DNA from 4 places in the Cytobacillus dafuensis genome. Region 1 is predicted to be linked to each of the others. Evidence: a T-box and tRNA genes for the amino acid it is inferred to sense, from the RefSeq annotation. Region 1 holds a T-box; the other regions hold tRNA genes.
What was found. The T-box of region 1 lies ahead of argS (arginine--tRNA ligase). A T-box ahead of a tRNA ligase gene usually reads a tRNA of that ligase, here a tRNA-Arg.

Region 1 (4,217 bases):
TATCTTCACGAGTAATTGTTCCGAAGTCATCTTTATTGAATCCATCAGGAGCGTCTAGATGTTCAGAATAGAAAGCAGGCCAGTTTTCAAGACATTCACCACTGCAGTTTGTTGTATTAGGCTTATCTTTCGTAAAGTAATAAAGTGCCATGCCTTGAGCATCAGCAAGGTACTTGCCTGTTTTTTCATTTTCCATCAGCTTCAGTGCTGATACCGGTTCCTCTGCAGTTGTTTCTTCTACTGGATCTTTTTTGTCCGCATCCTCAGAGCTGCATCCTCCAAGAAGTATACCTGCTAAAAGAAAAGTGAATAGCCACATAAACTGTTTCATCACTAAATCCTCCTCCGCATCTATTCTTTTCACTAAAGGTAACGAAAGAAAATTAGAAAAGGTTCGATTTAAATTTTTACTTGTTGTTAACTTAAAAACATAAGAAATACAAGTATCTTAGGAATGGTGCCAAGGCAGAAATAAATTGTGATAAAGGGACTTTTGCGATTGAAAATAATACTTTATATATAACGAAAATATTGGTAAATTTTAGTATAATTAAATTAGACAAATTTAATTGCAAAGAAGGGATAACATTGAAAGAAACGATTTATGATTACGAGGATTTAATGGAAATGTTAGATTCCTTATTGAGAGAGCCAACTCAGTTTTGGGATCACTTTTATACTGAACGTGATCGAGATGTTCCGTTTTTTGTTAACTCTCCAGATGAAAATTTAGTTTGTTACTTTGAAAATAATCTTTTTAAGCCAGGAAAAGTTCTCGAATTGGGCTGTGGCCCAGGTCGAAACGCCATTTATTTTGCTGAAAAAGGCTGTACGGTTGATGCCGTAGATTTATCACAAGAGTCTCTTAAATGGGCAGAAGAGCGAGCAAATGAAAAGAATGTCCATGTAAACTTCATCAATGAAAATATCTTTGCATTAGACATCGAGGAAGGTACATATGACATAGTGTATGATTCAGGCTGCTTTCACCATATTGCTCCTCACCGAAGAATGAGTTACATAAATTTAGTAAAAAAAGCTTTAAAACCAAATGGCTTCTTTGCCATTACTTGTTTTGTTCCAGGTGGGGCGTTAGGCGGTGCGGAAATAACAGATTGGGAGGTATATAGATTAAGAAGCCTAAAAGGAGGATTGGGCTTTACTGATGAAAAATTAAGATCCATCTTTAAGGATTTCAAGGAAATTGAGATAAGAAAAATGAAGGAAATTAAACAGCCTAATGATGTTTTTGGTGTATCTGGCTTGTTGACTGCGCTATTTCAATCATGAAAATGTCGGGATATAAAAATATCTTTGGAGTGATAGCATGGAAATTAGAAAAGCAAATGCAAATGATATACCTGAATTAGCGGCGTTAATGACTCAACTTGGATATCCAACTACTATTGAAAAGATGAAACTTAGATTTACCCATATTGAATCAAGCTTAAGCTACTACACATTGGTAGCTACTATTGATGACAAAGTTGTTGGAATGATCGGTTTAGTAATAGGATTCTATTATGAAATGGATGGTTCCTATGCTCGAATTGTAGCCTTCGTCGTAGATTCGGACTATCGCAATAAAGGGATAGGCATGAAACTAATAGAAGAAGCAGAGAACTGGGCTAGAAGTACAGGAGCTACTGGAATCGGACTAAACAGCGGAAAGAGTCAAGAGAGAGAAAATGCTTATAAATTTTATATTAAAATGGGCTATGCCGAAAAAAGTATTGGATTTGTTAAAAGTCTTATTTAAGCGGAGGATGGATGAAGATAGCAGCAAATTGATTTTTGAATATTAAAAGAAAAAATGGATTTTATAGTAAAATTTAGTGTATAATACGGAAAAATAAATTAATAAAGGATAATTCTTAGAAGAGGAGAGTAATAATCGAAGCTTCGATTATAGAGAGCTGGGGATGGTGGGATCCCGGTACGAAATCGATTATGAAGCGCACCTCGGAGAAGGCTTATTGAATGATAAGTAGATAAGTCCGGTTATAACCGTTACATTTTCAAGCAGGCTTTTTAAGCAAGTAGAGTGGTACCGCGAGCAAAACCCTCGTCTCTAAACGATTTTAGAGATGGGGTTTTTTTTATTACAAATTAGGAGGTTTGGTGATGAAGTACAAAAAAATAGTCATCTCATCTATTCAGGACACATTGATTAGTATGGGGATTGATAGTTTTTCTAAAGAAGAAATTGAAAAAATTCTAGAGGTTCCACCAAAACAGGAAATGGGCGACTATGCATTTCCGTGTTTTTTATTAGCCAAAAAGTTAAGAAAGGCACCTCCACAAATTGCTCAAGATCTTATGTTTAACATTAATCATGAATATATTGAAAAAATTGAGGCTGTTGGGCCATATGTAAACTTCTTTTTAGCAAAACAGAAAATTGGGCATGAAATTGTAATGGAAGTGCTTAATCAGAAGGAGAAGTTCGGAAGTCTGTCCATTGGTAATGGAAAAAACATCTCAATTGATCTTTCATCGCCTAATATTGCGAAGCCTTTTTCGATGGGCCATTTACGCTCTACTGTTATTGGGAACGCATTGGCGAATATCATGGAAAAGTGTGGGTTCACACCAATAAAGATAAATCATCTAGGTGACTGGGGTACACAATTTGGCAAGTTAATTACGGCTTATAAAATGTGGGGAAATGAAGAAAAAGTAAAAGCTAATCCGATTAAGGAATTACTCGCTTTGTATGTCCGGTTTCATGAAGAAGCGGAAAAAACACCAGGGCTTGAAGATACAGGACGATTATGGTTTAAAAGATTAGAGGAAGGAGATAAAGAAGCACTTTCATTATGGAAATGGTTCCGTGAAGAGTCTTTAAAGGAATTTGAACGGATCTATCAGCTTATGGGAATTGAGTTTCATTCATTTAATGGAGAGGCATTTTACAATGATAAGATGGATGAGGTTGTAGAACTACTCAATGAAAAACAGCTGCTTTCAGAATCAGATGGGGCGATGGTTGTTACTCTAGATGAACATGAAAGTCCACCGTGCCTTATAAAAAAATCGGATGGAGCAACATTGTATGCAACGAGAGATTTGGCTGCATCTCTTTTTAGAAAAAGAGAGTATGATTTTGCAAAAGCCTTATATGTAGTAGGCAGAGAACAGTCTCTTCACTTTAATCAAGTTTTTCATGTCTTAAAAAAGATGGGGTATGAATGGTCAGAAGATATGCACCACATCCCATTCGGAATGATGTTGAAAGATGGAAAGAAAATGTCGACTCGAAAGGGAAAAGTTGTTCTATTAGAAGAGGTGCTTGAAGAAGCGATTAAACTGGCAGCTAAAAATATTGAAGAGCGAAATCCTAATCTTGCAGACAAAGAAGAAGTAGCGAAGAGGGTTGGAGTAGGTGCTGTTATTTTTCATGATCTTAAAAATGATCGCTTACATGATATTGAGTTTTCTCTTGAAGCGATGCTCACCTTTGAGGGAGAAACTGGACCGTACGTACAATATACACATGCACGTGCATGCTCTATCCTGAGAAAAGGAAAATTAGAGGAACAAGGTCTGTTTTCTTATGAAACCTATGAAGATGATAGGGCCTGGGCTATTTTATCCTTACTAATGAAATTTGAAGATGTCATTAAACATGCATACAATCAGTTTGACCCTTCGCAAATTGCAAAATATACAATAGATCTTTCACAAGCTTTTAACAAATATTACGGAACCGTCCAAATTTTAAAGGAAGATGATCAACAGCAAGCACGCTTACAGTTAGTAAAGGCAGTAGCAATTGTTTTAAAAGAAGGATTGCGTTTGTTAGGACTTAAAGCTCCTGAGCAAATGTGATAGGTCCGATCGTTATTCAAAATGATTTTTACTCGTTTTGTAAATATGCCCTGTGAATAAAGATATATATTCGCTAATAAAATTAATATTATTCAGATAAGATGAGTGGATGTCCTCTTATGACAAAAAATAACGGGGGAATGAGTATGATAAAAAATGAAAATGAAAAGGGAATATTTTTAATCACTGGTATAATGGCATCTGGTAAATCTACAATTGCTCAACTTCTTTCAGAGCGTATGGATAAGAGTGTCCATGTTCGTGGAGATGTGTTTAGAAAAATGATAGTAAATGGTGAAGTTGGAATGTCAGGTACCCCTTCCGATGAAGCGTTAGAGCAATTACGACTTCGATATAAACTTGCTGCTTATGTAGCAGACGAATAT
Region 2 (4,217 bases), 1.5 Mb from region 1:
ATGTTTTAAATTGAACTTCGTTATATCCACGTTCAAAGGTTCTAATATTTGGTTCTACTAGATGTGGATATTTCTTTTCAAATGTGCTGCGGATTACATTCTTCATTGATTCTGGGTCAAGGAAGTCACAAATCCGGAATAACGCCCCGAGCATAGCTGTATTTACTTTTGTTTTCTCTTCGACAGCAATTTGCAATGCATCAACGATTGCTAACGTGCCATATTCTAATTTCAAATCTTTTTTAATATCATCAAAACTCCTAATTGAATTGACTAATAGAATTCCATCCGGCATAAGGCCGCTAACTACATCGACAGTTTTATATAATGCTTCGTGAAAAACACCGATCACATGAGGCTGCTCGATTGGGCTATGTGCGCGTATTTCTACATCATTATCACAAAAGCGGATAAAGCTTTTCACAGGAGAACCTTTTTTTTCAGATCCATAGGAAGAAAAGTTTGATCCGTTTAGGCCAAGCCCTAATACACCAGCTTCCGCCAGCATTTTCCCAGCCAAATTGGCACCTAGTCCACCAATTGACTCCAGTCTAATTTCAAAAAATCCAAGTTCATTTTTCTTAGGTAAAATTGACATATTCACCCTCCCAATATTCTTCATGTCTTTTGCTAATTTGAAAAAAGCTTTCTAATTGTGTTTACATTCCCCCTAAAAGTTATTGTATTTGAAAGGTTTATTAACTGCTGTGACAAAAGTCAAACATTTCATCATTTATGATTGGAACAGAATTATATTTCTTTCTAAAACCCAATTAAATAAACTCTGAAAACGCATACACAATTATATAACAGATGTTTTTATGTATTATAACAGTAAGATAAAGTATACTAATTGCTTTTTTTGGAAATTCATCCTTTCATTCACATGTATTTATTGGTTTTATTCATGATAGGGTGGGTGTATAATAAAAAAATCTTTTTAGGGGGTCTAAAAAGAGGAGGAAGACATGCAAAAGCGTGAATATTATTTTGATAACGCAAAATTTATTTTAATTTTTTTAGTTGTATTTGGACATTTTCTACGGTCTTATATTTCAGAAAATGAGACTGTTTATACATTATATAAGCTGATTTACACCTTTCATATGCCTGCATTTATTTTAATATCAGGCTTTTTTGCTAAAGGCTTTAATAAGCAAGGTTATATAGCGAAAATATCGAAAAAGTTAATCCTTCCTTATATCATATTTCAGGTTATATATTCATTTTTTTATTATTTTCTATACAATGAGTCGTCTATTGAGGTTGATCCACTAACACCACATTGGTCCTTATGGTTTTTGATTAGTTTATTTTCCTGGAATATAATGCTTATTCTATTTACAAAAATAAAGCCCATCATCTCAATCATTGTCGCTTTTGCTATTGGATTAATTGTTGGATATGCTGATTGGATTACTGAATTTTTAAGCTTATCAAGAACTTTTGTGTTTTTCCCGCTTTTTTTAATTGGCTACTATTTAAAGAAAGAGCATTTTTCTTTAATCGTGTTACCTAAAGCAAAGATTGCTTCAATATCCATTTTTATTATCGTTTTTACTGGTTTTTATTTATTTCCGGATATGAATCATGAATGGCTCCTTGGATCGAAACCCTATTCAGAGATGGGGGTAGATTCCATTGCGGCAGTTTTTGCACGGCTTGCCTTCTATATATTAAGCCTAATAATGGTCTTTAGTTTTTTCTCTCTTGTTCCAAGGAAACAATATTTCTTTACAACTGTAGGTAAGAATACTCTTTATGTTTATTTACTTCATGGGTTCTTTGTACGTCTTTTTAGGGAAAGCAATATACAAAACTATTTTACTGAGCCAAAAAACTTTCTTTTGCTAGCAGGAATCTCTTTAGTTCTCACCTTGCTATTATCGAGCAAAATGACCATTCCATTTGCACAGCCGTTAATCGAATTAAGTACATCAAAGCTCAAAAATTTGCAGAGAAGAGCAGCTACTATTTTTAAGTATTATAGAAAAAAGCTATTAAACTAAAGCTAAGGGCGATTGGCATGTCCGTTCGCCCCTTTTCATTCGAAACAATTGACTGCACTGGAAAATTGGGTTTATAATGAAAATCTAATGTAATGTCCCAGTAGCTCAGTAGGATAGAGCGACAGCCTCCTAAGCTGTAGGTCGTAGGTTCGATTCCTATCTGGGACGTCAAAATAGAAAGTCGTCAATTCCTTGGTAAATAAGGATTGGCGACTTTTTTAATTCCGAAACAAATGTTCCTATCTACATCACCTGCCACCTCCGATATTTGAGTTGTTTTGGGCAAAAGAAAAAGCACCCCGATGGATGCTAATTACTTATTACGGAAACAGGTAAAAACGTAAATAATATTAAAATCAGTATGCATTTTTTAATCACGAAAAGATCTCCTTCCACCTTACTATTCGATAAAAGAAGACATGTTCCATCAAATGATTAATTTAAGTTTCTTCTTTATTGGGATACTATAACATTCATCACAAACACCGTTATTATCTATAAATTCATTCTCATCTGTTATCTCTATGCTGCAATTCGAGCAAATCCATTTTTCAATAACTTGCTCCATTGCCTCATCTCCTTTTTACATACATAATTCGGGAGATTTAAGCAAATTCCTGCAACAATTTTGTTAATTTCTCCTAATAACTCCACGAACCCGCCTGTAAGTCATATTTTTGGAGAAACATAATAATTCAATTGAACATTATTACTCCACCAATAATTTACATTTAATGCTATCCAATATTTACTATTTAAGTTAGGATAGTATTGAGGTGACATAATGCTCTATTTAATTTGTTTAATTTCAGGTGTACTATTGGGTTTATTTCTTTTTGGACTGCCTGGTATTCTAATAGGAGCGATTTTTGGAATTCTTGCTATCATTGCTTGCCAACTGGAATTAATTTTTCATATTCTTAAAAAACAAAATTCTTCAAGCATTGGACCTAAAAAATAGGTCTTTTTTTATGAAACTAAATACAAAATCTGTTTCCTTGTCCTATGTATCTCCATACCACCTTAGCTTCTTTCAATTCCCCAACAATAAACAACGTACAAGACTGACGCTTTGATAACCTTCCTGAAAGTACTTCACTATCCTTAAAGTTTAAGATAAAATGAAGCATATGAAAAATAGGATTTCTAGCAATAATAAAATCCTGAAAGGCTGGTGGATTTCCTTTGAAAATTCTTGAAACTGAAAGACTTATCCTACGCTTACAAACAACTGATGATGCAGCATTTATTTTAGAGCTTTTAAATGACCCCTCATGGCTGCAATTTATAGGCGATCGCGGTGTGAGAACTCTTGAAGACGCACGGGCTTATATTTTGAATGGAGCGGTTCGCTCGTATGAACAATTCGGATTCTGTTTCTATTTGGTGGAGCGAAAGGAAGATCATGTTCCGATTGGAATCTGTGGTCTTGTAAAAAGAGATACATTGGAAGATGTCGATCTTGGATATGCCTTTCTGCCAAAGTATTGGGGAAAAGGATATGCCTATGAAGCAGCCTCTTCTGTAATGGCATATGCAAAAGATACTCTGGGGTTAAATCGCATTGTGGCGATCACCGCTCAAGACAATCACGCTTCTGCCAAACTGCTTGAAAAAGTGGGATTACAGTTTGAACGACTGATTCAGCTCCCTAATGATTCTGAAGAACTTAAGCTATTTGCATTTGAAGCTTAAAAGCCCTTACTCATTGAGTAAGGGTCTTTTTCTATTTGCAAAACTCTTTAGATTTACCCACCAGCTCTTTATTTAAGAATTCGTAAAAAAGTCTTTGTTCTCATCCTTTTCGATGAGTTTTTCTAAGTATTTATTACAATAATTTGTCCAATCATGCACCAACTATATTATCAATCCCTGTCATTAACAATTGCCAGTATTCATCATACAATGATCAAAAATATGGAGTTGATCTTCATGGCGAGATGGATTGACGTATCTACTTCAAAACATCAATTAAAGCTTTTTGATGGAAATAGGCTAATAAAAACTTACCCCATTGCAGTAGGAAAAATACTATCACCAACACCTTCAGGGACATACAAAATCATCAATAAACAACCTAATCCCGGCGGACCATTTGGTGTGCTGTGGATGGGATTGTCACAACCTCATTACGGTATACACGGAACAAATAACCCAGCATCAATTGGAAAGGATGTCTCACATGGATGTATTAGAATGTTTAATCAA
Region 3 (4,217 bases), 860 kb from region 1:
TCATGAATTTCCAGCTCATCAGCAATTTCCTTCATAGTCATCGGACTTATATAGGAAGGTCCCTTGATGAAAAATTCCTGCTGCTTTTCAACAATTTTCAAAGAAACCTTGGATAATGTTTCTTTTCTCTGCTCTATGCTTCTCATAATCCAATAATAATCTTGTTGGTTGTCCTGTAAAAAGCGTTTAACCTGTTTATCTTTATTGGAGGAAAATTGTTTGTAGTATTCATTATTAAAGCTTATCTTCGGTAAAGCTTCATCAAAAACACTGACAAAAAAAGAATTCCCATCCCAATCAATGACAACATCTGGAATGATATAGGCCGATTTTTCGTGCTGAAAAGAGGAGGCAGGTCTTGGATTTAATGTTTGAACATAGTCAAAAACCTCTTGAATATCCGTCATTTTAATCCCAAGAATTTTGGTAATGTCTTTCCACTTCTTCTCCGCGAAAGCACTGAAATGATTCTCTATTATTTCTTCCGCTAAGGGATTTCTCTTCTCTAGCCTCTTTAGCTGCAGAAGAATGCATTCATGCAAATTACGGGCACCAATTCCAGCTGGCTCCAATCCCTGTAATAGCTTAAGAGTTTGAAAGACTTCCTCTTCCGAAATATGAAAGCGAAGAGCGATTTCCTCCAGCTCTACTCGCAAGTAACCGTTTTCATCCAAACAATCAACAAGATAGTTGAATACCTTTTCTCCTTCAGCATTAAGAAGATTAAAATCAAGCTGAGCCTTTAAGTGCTCTTCTAGATATAGTTCATTCCTGCCGATTTGTTCGATCCAATTTTGTTTATCTTTTTCAATCTTTTTTTTCGCTGGTTTTGTACGATCAAAGCGGGGGTCCATTGCCTGAACATGATTGGATTCAATTTGCAATAAGGGATTTTCTAAAGCTTTATTTTCAAGGAATGCAGAAAGCTCCTGCGCATTATATTGCAGCAAGGCTATTGCCTGAGTCAGCTCCTGAGTCATCGTTAACTTTAATGTCTGCTGCTGCCATAACCCAGCCTGTAAATTCATCATACATCCCCCCTTCACTCCATTTTACAATAAGGCGGAGCAATGTTGAATGGAAAGATATTGGCATTAAGGAAAGTGAGAGTGCCTTTGGTTATTAATGGACAATATATTCTTTAATTTTATTATTTTTTTAATTTGATTGAGCATTTCTTCTTTTGTAAAAAGAAAGGCGGTCTTATGAGACCACTTTTTGGAGATATCTTTGCTTTGGTGGTCTCATGAAACCCCTACGAGACCGCTTCTATGCGATTTTTTGGCTTTGGTGGTCTTATGAACCCTCCATGAGACCTCTTCTTAGCGATTTTTTGGCTTTAGTTGTCTTATGAACCCTCCATGAGACCTCTTCTTGGCGATTTTTTGGCTTCGGTGGTCTTATGAACCCTCCATGAGACCGCTTCTCGGCGTTTTATTTGCTTTAGTGGTCTCATGAACCGTCAGGCTATCTGAAATGAATAAAAAAATACTATCACGTTTTAAAAACGCAATAGTATCAAGTATAAGTAGCGCCCTCGGCAGGAATCGAACCCACATCTTAAGAACCGGAATCTCACGTGCTATCCGTTGCACCACGAGGGCATATGAAGAAATGTTTTTTGAGCATTCTCTTTAAAAAAATCATGCTTTCTATAGTGTTACGATTATTAATTATAGGTTAATTTTTTGAACTTTGCAAGAAAACTTTTGTTTAAAAACTGAAGCAACGGGAATGATGGGAACGGAGGAATAAGAAAAGTGTGTCGAACAAATTAGCTAATCTATCCAAGCGATTTGTTTGACCTTTATTGACCATCAGTGTATCATAATACTACATACAGCAAAAAATCGTTTACTTACATCTTTGTATGTTTATCTCATTTTTAAAGGAGGATTTTAGAAGATGAACCTAATCCCTACAGTTATTGAACAAACAAACCGTGGAGAACGTGCATACGATATTTACTCTCGTCTTTTAAAAGATCGTATTATCATGCTTGGAAGTGCCATTGATGATAATGTAGCAAACTCCATTGTTGCACAATTATTATTCTTGGAAGCAGAAAACCCTGAGAAAGATATTACCTTATACATTAACAGCCCAGGCGGAAGTATTACTGCTGGAATGGCGATTTATGACACAATGCAGTATATTAAAGCAGATGTATCAACGATTTGTACAGGAATGGCTGCTTCTATGGGAGCTTTCCTGCTTGCAGCTGGTGAAAAAGGCAAGCGTTTCGTTTTACCAAACAGTGAAGTTATGATCCACCAGCCATTAGGCGGTGCACAAGGTCAGGCAACTGAAATTGAAATTGCTGCTAAGCGTATCCTATTCCTTCGCGACAAACTAAACACTATTCTATCAGAGCGCACAGGCCAGCCATTAGAAGTCATCGCAAGAGATACAGACCGTGACAACTTCATGACTGCTGAAAAGGCATTAGAATACGGTTTAGTAGACAAAATTATTTCACGCAATACAGCAGAAGAAAAAAAGAAATAAGCTAATAAAAAACAAACTCGCATGCCTAATCATGCGAGTTGTTTTTTACTAATTTTCCTGCTGAATAAATTCAGCTAATTCTTCAATTGCATCGACTTCATCTTTGCCATCTACAATCAAAGTCACGACTGAACCTGAGCTAACAGCAAGGCTCATTAAACCCATGATGCTTTTCGCATTGACTTTCTTTCCATCCTTCTCAAGAAAAACATCTGATGAAAATCTGTTTGCTTCTTGAACAAATAATGCCGCGGGTCTTGCCTGTAATCCTGTTTTCAGTTTCACTTCAACCTTTTTCTCTACCATTGCTCGCTTTCCTCCCCTAATAGAATCTGATTATTTTTCATAACGATTCTCCTGCTCTCAGTTTATCTGCAATCTCATCTATTTTTCTTAAGCGGTGATTAATCCCTGACTTACTTATTGTACCTCCAGAAACCATTTCACCAAGTTCCTTTAATGTAACATCCTGATAGGCAACTCGCAGTTCAGCAATTTCCTTCAGTTTATCTGGCAATATATGAAGGCCGACTGTTTCATCAATAAATCGAATATTTTCTACTTGACGAAGGGCAGCACCAATTGTTTTGTTTAAGTTCGCTGTTTCACAATTTACGAGTCGATTTACCGAATTTCGCATATCACGAACAATTCGAATATCTTCAAATTTTAAAAGTGCATTATGCGCTCCTACCACACCTAAAAATTCTGTAATCTTTTCAGCTTCTTTTAAGTATGTAATAAACCCTTTTTTCCTTTCAAGTGTTTTACTATTCAGGCCAAAAGTATTCATTAATTCACTTAAAGAGTCGTTATGCTCCTTATATAGTGAAAAAATTTCAAGATGATAGGATGATGTTTCTGGATTATTAACCGATCCTCCAGCTAGAAAAGCACCACGTAAATAAGAACGCTTACAACATTTCTTTTTAATCAAGGCTTCAGAAATATTATGTGTAAAAACAAAGCCATCGCTTAATATCTTCAAATCATCTAGAATCTCACTTGCCTTCTCCGACAATCTGACAATATAAACATTATTCTTCTTTAGTCTCATCTTCTTTCTGACAAGGAGCTCTACCTGTGCTTGATAGTTCTTCTTTATAAGAATATAGATTCTTCTTGCGATAGCTGCATTTTCAGTCTGTATATCGACAATTAGCTTTCTGTTGGAGAAAGATAGCGATCCGTTCATTCGAATAAGCGCAGACAACTCCGCTTTTCCGCAGCAATCCTTAACTTCCAGATTCGTTAATTCCTTTTTCGTTTCTGAAGCGAAAGACATAATTCCTTCACCTCCTAGTAGAAAAGCGTAGGCGCCTTGATCACCCCCGACAAGCACAAGACGAGCCTTTCGGAAAGGTGTTCTTTACCTTTCTGGAAGGATTGGCTTGTGACCTCGAGGGGGTAGGCGCTGAAGCTAGACAATTGAAAAGCGTAAGGCGCCGGCTAGAAGGTTGCTTTTTAACCTTCTGGACGGAATGGCTTATCGGCGGCAAGCATAAGACGAGCCACTCAATGTTCTATACCTTACTTTAATATTTATTCTGCATATTTATTTCATTCATTAGGAAAGAGTATAACATTTCTGCGACTTCTTTTGTATCGTGACGAATCTTTCCGCCATCATAATCAACAATTTTACCCGGAATGACTTCCAGACCTAATTCATGAAGTCGATCAATATCAAAAATAACCGGCATTGCCAT
Region 4 (4,217 bases), 1.7 Mb from region 1:
GAATTATTAAGATCTGCACAAGAGGGACTTGCGGCCATATTCGAAATGCAAAAAGAAGCTCTTGGCGAAGAGATCACAAACAAAATAAATACTAGGAAAAAATAAGCGGAGAGGAAGGCTTAGAATGCAGGAAGTAATCATTGCCACAAAAAATGCTGGGAAAGCAAAAGAGTTTGAGGACATGTTCCGACCATTAGGCTATAAGGTCAAAACATTATTAGATTTCCCTGAATTGCATGATGTTGATGAAACAGGGAATACGTTTGAGGAAAATGCCATTTTAAAAGCAGAAACGATCTCGAAGGCTTTGGATAAAATCGTCATTGCCGATGATTCTGGACTAGCAATCGATGCGCTTAATGGACGGCCAGGTATTTTTTCAGCAAGGTATGCAGGAGAAGAAAAAAGTGACGAAGCCAATATGGTTAAGGTGCTGGGAGAATTGCAAAATGTTGCTGATGACGATCGCCAAGCAAGATTTTACTGTGCATTAGCGGTTGCAGCGCCTGGTCTTGAAACCTTCACTGTCACTGGGACATGTGAAGGGATGATTTTACGGGAAAAAAGAGGAACATTTGGTTTCGGCTACGATCCTATTTTTTATGTTATCGAAAAAGATAAAGCGATGGCAGAGCTAATTCCTGAAGAAAAAGCACATATTAGTCACCGCGCTCATGCTCTACGAAAGTTAGAAAGTCAGCTTCCAATCCTCTTTTCAGAGGGAAAATAAGTATGAAAATCTTAATTGTAAGCGACAGTCATAGACTAAGCGGGGATTTAACTTCGATTAAGGAAAAGCATGCTATGGAAGTTGATCTTATGATTCATTGTGGGGATTCAGAGCTAGCAGCTAATGATCCGTGCTTAAATGGATTTGCAGTTGTTCGTGGAAATTGTGATTTTGATAAAAATTTTCCAGAGGATCATGTAGAAAATATTGGAGATTATAGAGTGTTAGTTACTCATGGTCACCTCTATTCCGTGAAATCGACATTAATGAACTTAAGCTATCGGGCAAAGGAACTCGATGCCAGTATTGTTTGTTTCGGCCATTCACATTATCTTGGTGCAGAAATGATCGATAACATATTATTCATCAATCCTGGGAGCATTAAACAGCCAAGAGGGAGAACAGAAAAGACATATGTTATTTTGGAAATAGAAAGTGCTGAGGTCAATCTCCGTGTATTTGAATTAGAGAAAGGAGAAATTAGTGAATTAACTCAGAAATTTTCACTTCCAAAAAAAGAGTAAACGGCATATACTTATTGAGGGAAGCAATAAAGCTTCCCTCAGAAAATATTTTATATTTTATGTTGACTTTTGATTATTAGTCTAATATAATAAAACTTGTCCTTGAAAGTGACATCACAGTTTTTAAAGCATTTAAAATTTAAAAATTTATTAATGTCCCAGTAGCTCAGCTGGATAGAGCAACGGCCTTCTAAGCCGTCGGTCGGGAGTTCGAATCTCTCCTGGGACGCCATTAACACATCAAATTGTTACATATCTACCAACATCTACTCACCTTTATGGTGAGTTTTTTTATTTTCAAGGCTTTGTTCATGATTATTGTTTAACATGGCTATTCCCCAAAATTACACTTTAACTGTAGAATTTGATTCAAAATTTCCTATGTTCACAAAAAAATATAAAAAAATATTAAAGGCTTCAGATCTTTAATATATCAACAATGAAAGCGGATACAATAAATCTGATTTGTTGAAATTATCAAATAATTCACAAATAAGGTGTTGACGGTTTAATAAAATGGGCGTAAGATAGTCCTCAATATAAGAAAACAAAAAATTCAAAAATATAATAAACAGTTCCTTTTGGTTAGCGAACTCTTATAATAAGTAGTTTTTTTTAACCTAAAAATTCAGTCGTTTAAAGCGGTAATAAAATAAGGAATATTGAAAAAGCAAAGAAGAGGATAAGTAGCTTATGCATAGGAATTTACAGAGAGCCGGCGGCTGCTGAAAGCCGGTAATTCCTTCATAAAGTGAACTCACCTCAGAGCATCAGCTTGAAAGATTCTTTTAGTAGAGTTGGTCGGGTGTTACCACCCGTTATCAAAACGAACAGCATTTCAGCTGTTCATAAGTGCACGTTAATAGCGTGAATTTAGGGTGGTACCGTGGAACAGGTTTTAAAGCCTTTTCATCCCTTTACCTAGTATAAGTAGGTGTATGAGGGATGAAAGGGCTTTTTATTTTGAATTAAAAAAAGGAACAAAGAGGAGGTTAAATTAGAATGTTGCAGGAAGCTGCCTTTACAGAAACAAAGGCTGAGACAGAAATGGTCACAGGTGCTGATCTGTTATTAGAAGCATTGGAGAAGGAAAAGGTTGAAGTGATTTTTGGATATCCAGGAGGAGCAGTCTTACCGATTTATGACAAATTATATCATTCAAAAATTCTCCACGTTTTACCTAGACATGAACAGGGGGGAATTCACGCAGCTGAGGGGTATGCAAGGATTTCAGGAAAGCCGGGAGTTGTCATCGCTACATCAGGTCCTGGAGCTACTAACATTGTCACAGGACTTACAGATGCCATGATGGACTCGTTACCGCTTGTCGTTTTCACTGGTCAGGTGGCAACTAGTGTAATTGGATCAGATGCTTTTCAAGAAGCAGATATTCTTGGGATTACAACCCCTATAACAAAATATAACTATCAAGTTCGTAACATTGAAGATATTCCAAGGATTGTTAAAGAGGCATTTTATATAGCATCAAGCGGAAGACCTGGACCAGTCCTGATCGATATACCAAAAGACATTGCAGCTTCTGTATCAAAACCTCCAATAGAGCAAGAAATAAACTTACCTGGATATCAGCCGACACTTCATCCTAACTATTTACAAATTCGTAAATTAACAGAAGCGGTTAGCGGGGCTAAAAAGCCAGTAATACTGGCTGGAGCAGGCGTCCTACATGCAAAAGCATCAGATGAATTAAAGAAATATGCAGAGCAACAACAAATTCCAGTTATTCATACATTGCTAGGATTAGGTGGATTTCCAGCAAATCACAAACTATTTGTTGGGTTAGCAGGAATGCATGGCTGTTACGCATCAAATATGGGATTAAGTGAATGTGATTTATTAATCAATATTGGGGCACGATTTGATGATCGACTGACAGGAAATTTACAGCATTTCGCTCCAAATGCAACAGTTGCCCATATTGATATTGATCCAGCAGAAATTGGAAAAAATGTACCAACAGCCATTCCAATTGTAGCGGATGCAAAAGAAGCATTAAAGCAGTTAGTTCAGCAAAATGGCAAGCCGCCTGCCGATAAAGAATGGCATGAACAAATTCAAAAATGGCAGGAGGAATACCCCTATTATTATGGCGAGTCAAGCGAAGGTTCTATAAAACCTCAAAAGACAATGGAAATGCTTTTCAAGAAAACGGAAGGTAAAGCTATTGTGGTAACAGATGTTGGTCAGCACCAAATGTGGGCTGCACAATATTATCGTTTCAATCAAGCAGATAGATGGGTGACTTCAGGAGGATTAGGAACGATGGGATTTGGCCTCCCAGCCAGTATCGGAGCTCAGTTTGCTGATCCAGATGCATGTGTGGTTGCCGTTCTAGGAGATGCTGGCTTCCAAATGTCGACTCAAGAGCTTGCAGTTATTAGGGAGTTTAACCTCCCGATTAAGATTTGCATTTTTAATAATCACTCTTTAGGAATGGTCCGCCAGTGGCAAGAGATTTTTTATGAATCACGTTTTTCTCATAGTAAAATCTCCGTGCAGCCTTCCTTTGTGAAACTAGCTGAAGCCTATGAAATAAAAGGTTATGTCATCAGTTCAGTGGAACAGGCAGAGGAAATATTAAACGAGGTTCTAAATAATCGTGAGCCAGTTCTGCTAGATTTTAGAATTGATCCAAATGAAAATGTATATCCAATGATCGCACCAGGAAAAGGATTGCATGAAATGGTAGGTGCTAAGCCTTGAAAAGAACGATTAGTATGACAGTATTAAATCGCCCTGGGGTATTAAATAGAATTACTAATTTATTTTCCAAGCGAAATTATAATATTGAAAGTATTTCTGTTGGGCTAACTGAACATGAAGGGGTATCTAGAATTACATGTGTGATACATGTAGATAGTGATCGAGAAACAGAACAAATTACAAAACAGCTAAATAAGCAAATTGATGTCTTAAAAGTAATAGATATTACTGACCAAGCA

Region 2: it has a tRNA-Arg gene. The T-box ahead of argS (arginine--tRNA ligase) is inferred to sense a tRNA for this amino acid. The anticodon was not compared.
Region 3: it has a tRNA-Arg gene. The T-box ahead of argS (arginine--tRNA ligase) is inferred to sense a tRNA for this amino acid. The anticodon was not compared.
Region 4: it has a tRNA-Arg gene. The T-box ahead of argS (arginine--tRNA ligase) is inferred to sense a tRNA for this amino acid. The anticodon was not compared.

Annotation. Positions count from the first base shown of each region.
Region 1 is NZ_CP042593.1:324,677-328,893, forward strand. It holds gene FSZ17_RS01665 (COG4315 family predicted lipoprotein) at 1-331, opposite strand, end outside; gene FSZ17_RS01670 (class I SAM-dependent methyltransferase) at 589-1,290, shown strand; gene FSZ17_RS01675 (GNAT family N-acetyltransferase) at 1,328-1,759, shown strand; T-box leader at 1,867-2,076, shown strand; gene argS (arginine--tRNA ligase) at 2,125-3,831, shown strand; gene FSZ17_RS01685 (AAA family ATPase) at 3,978-4,217, shown strand, end outside.
Region 2 is NZ_CP042593.1:1,842,272-1,846,488, reverse strand. It holds gene FSZ17_RS08720 (2-oxoacid:acceptor oxidoreductase family protein) at 1-598, opposite strand, end outside; gene FSZ17_RS08715 (acyltransferase family protein) at 969-2,009, shown strand; tRNA gene FSZ17_RS08710 (tRNA-Arg) at 2,104-2,177, shown strand; gene FSZ17_RS23340 (hypothetical protein) at 2,437-2,577, opposite strand; gene FSZ17_RS08705 (GNAT family N-acetyltransferase) at 3,195-3,704, shown strand; gene FSZ17_RS08700 (L,D-transpeptidase) at 3,942-4,217, shown strand, end outside.
Region 3 is NZ_CP042593.1:4,383,476-4,387,692, forward strand. It holds gene rpoN (RNA polymerase factor sigma-54) at 1-1,028, opposite strand, end outside; tRNA gene FSZ17_RS20905 (tRNA-Arg) at 1,533-1,604, opposite strand; gene clpP (ATP-dependent Clp endopeptidase proteolytic subunit ClpP) at 1,906-2,508, shown strand; gene FSZ17_RS20915 (HPr family phosphocarrier protein) at 2,557-2,814, opposite strand; gene whiA (DNA-binding protein WhiA) at 2,852-3,793, opposite strand; gene FSZ17_RS20925 (gluconeogenesis factor YvcK family protein) at 4,044-4,217, opposite strand, start outside.
Region 4 is NZ_CP042593.1:3,573,791-3,578,007, reverse strand. It holds gene rph (ribonuclease PH) at 1-105, shown strand, start outside; gene FSZ17_RS17105 (XTP/dITP diphosphatase) at 125-730, shown strand; gene FSZ17_RS17100 (metallophosphoesterase) at 733-1,254, shown strand; tRNA gene FSZ17_RS17095 (tRNA-Arg) at 1,410-1,486, shown strand; T-box leader at 1,919-2,174, shown strand; gene ilvB (acetolactate synthase large subunit) at 2,257-3,978, shown strand; gene ilvN (acetolactate synthase small subunit) at 3,975-4,217, shown strand, end outside.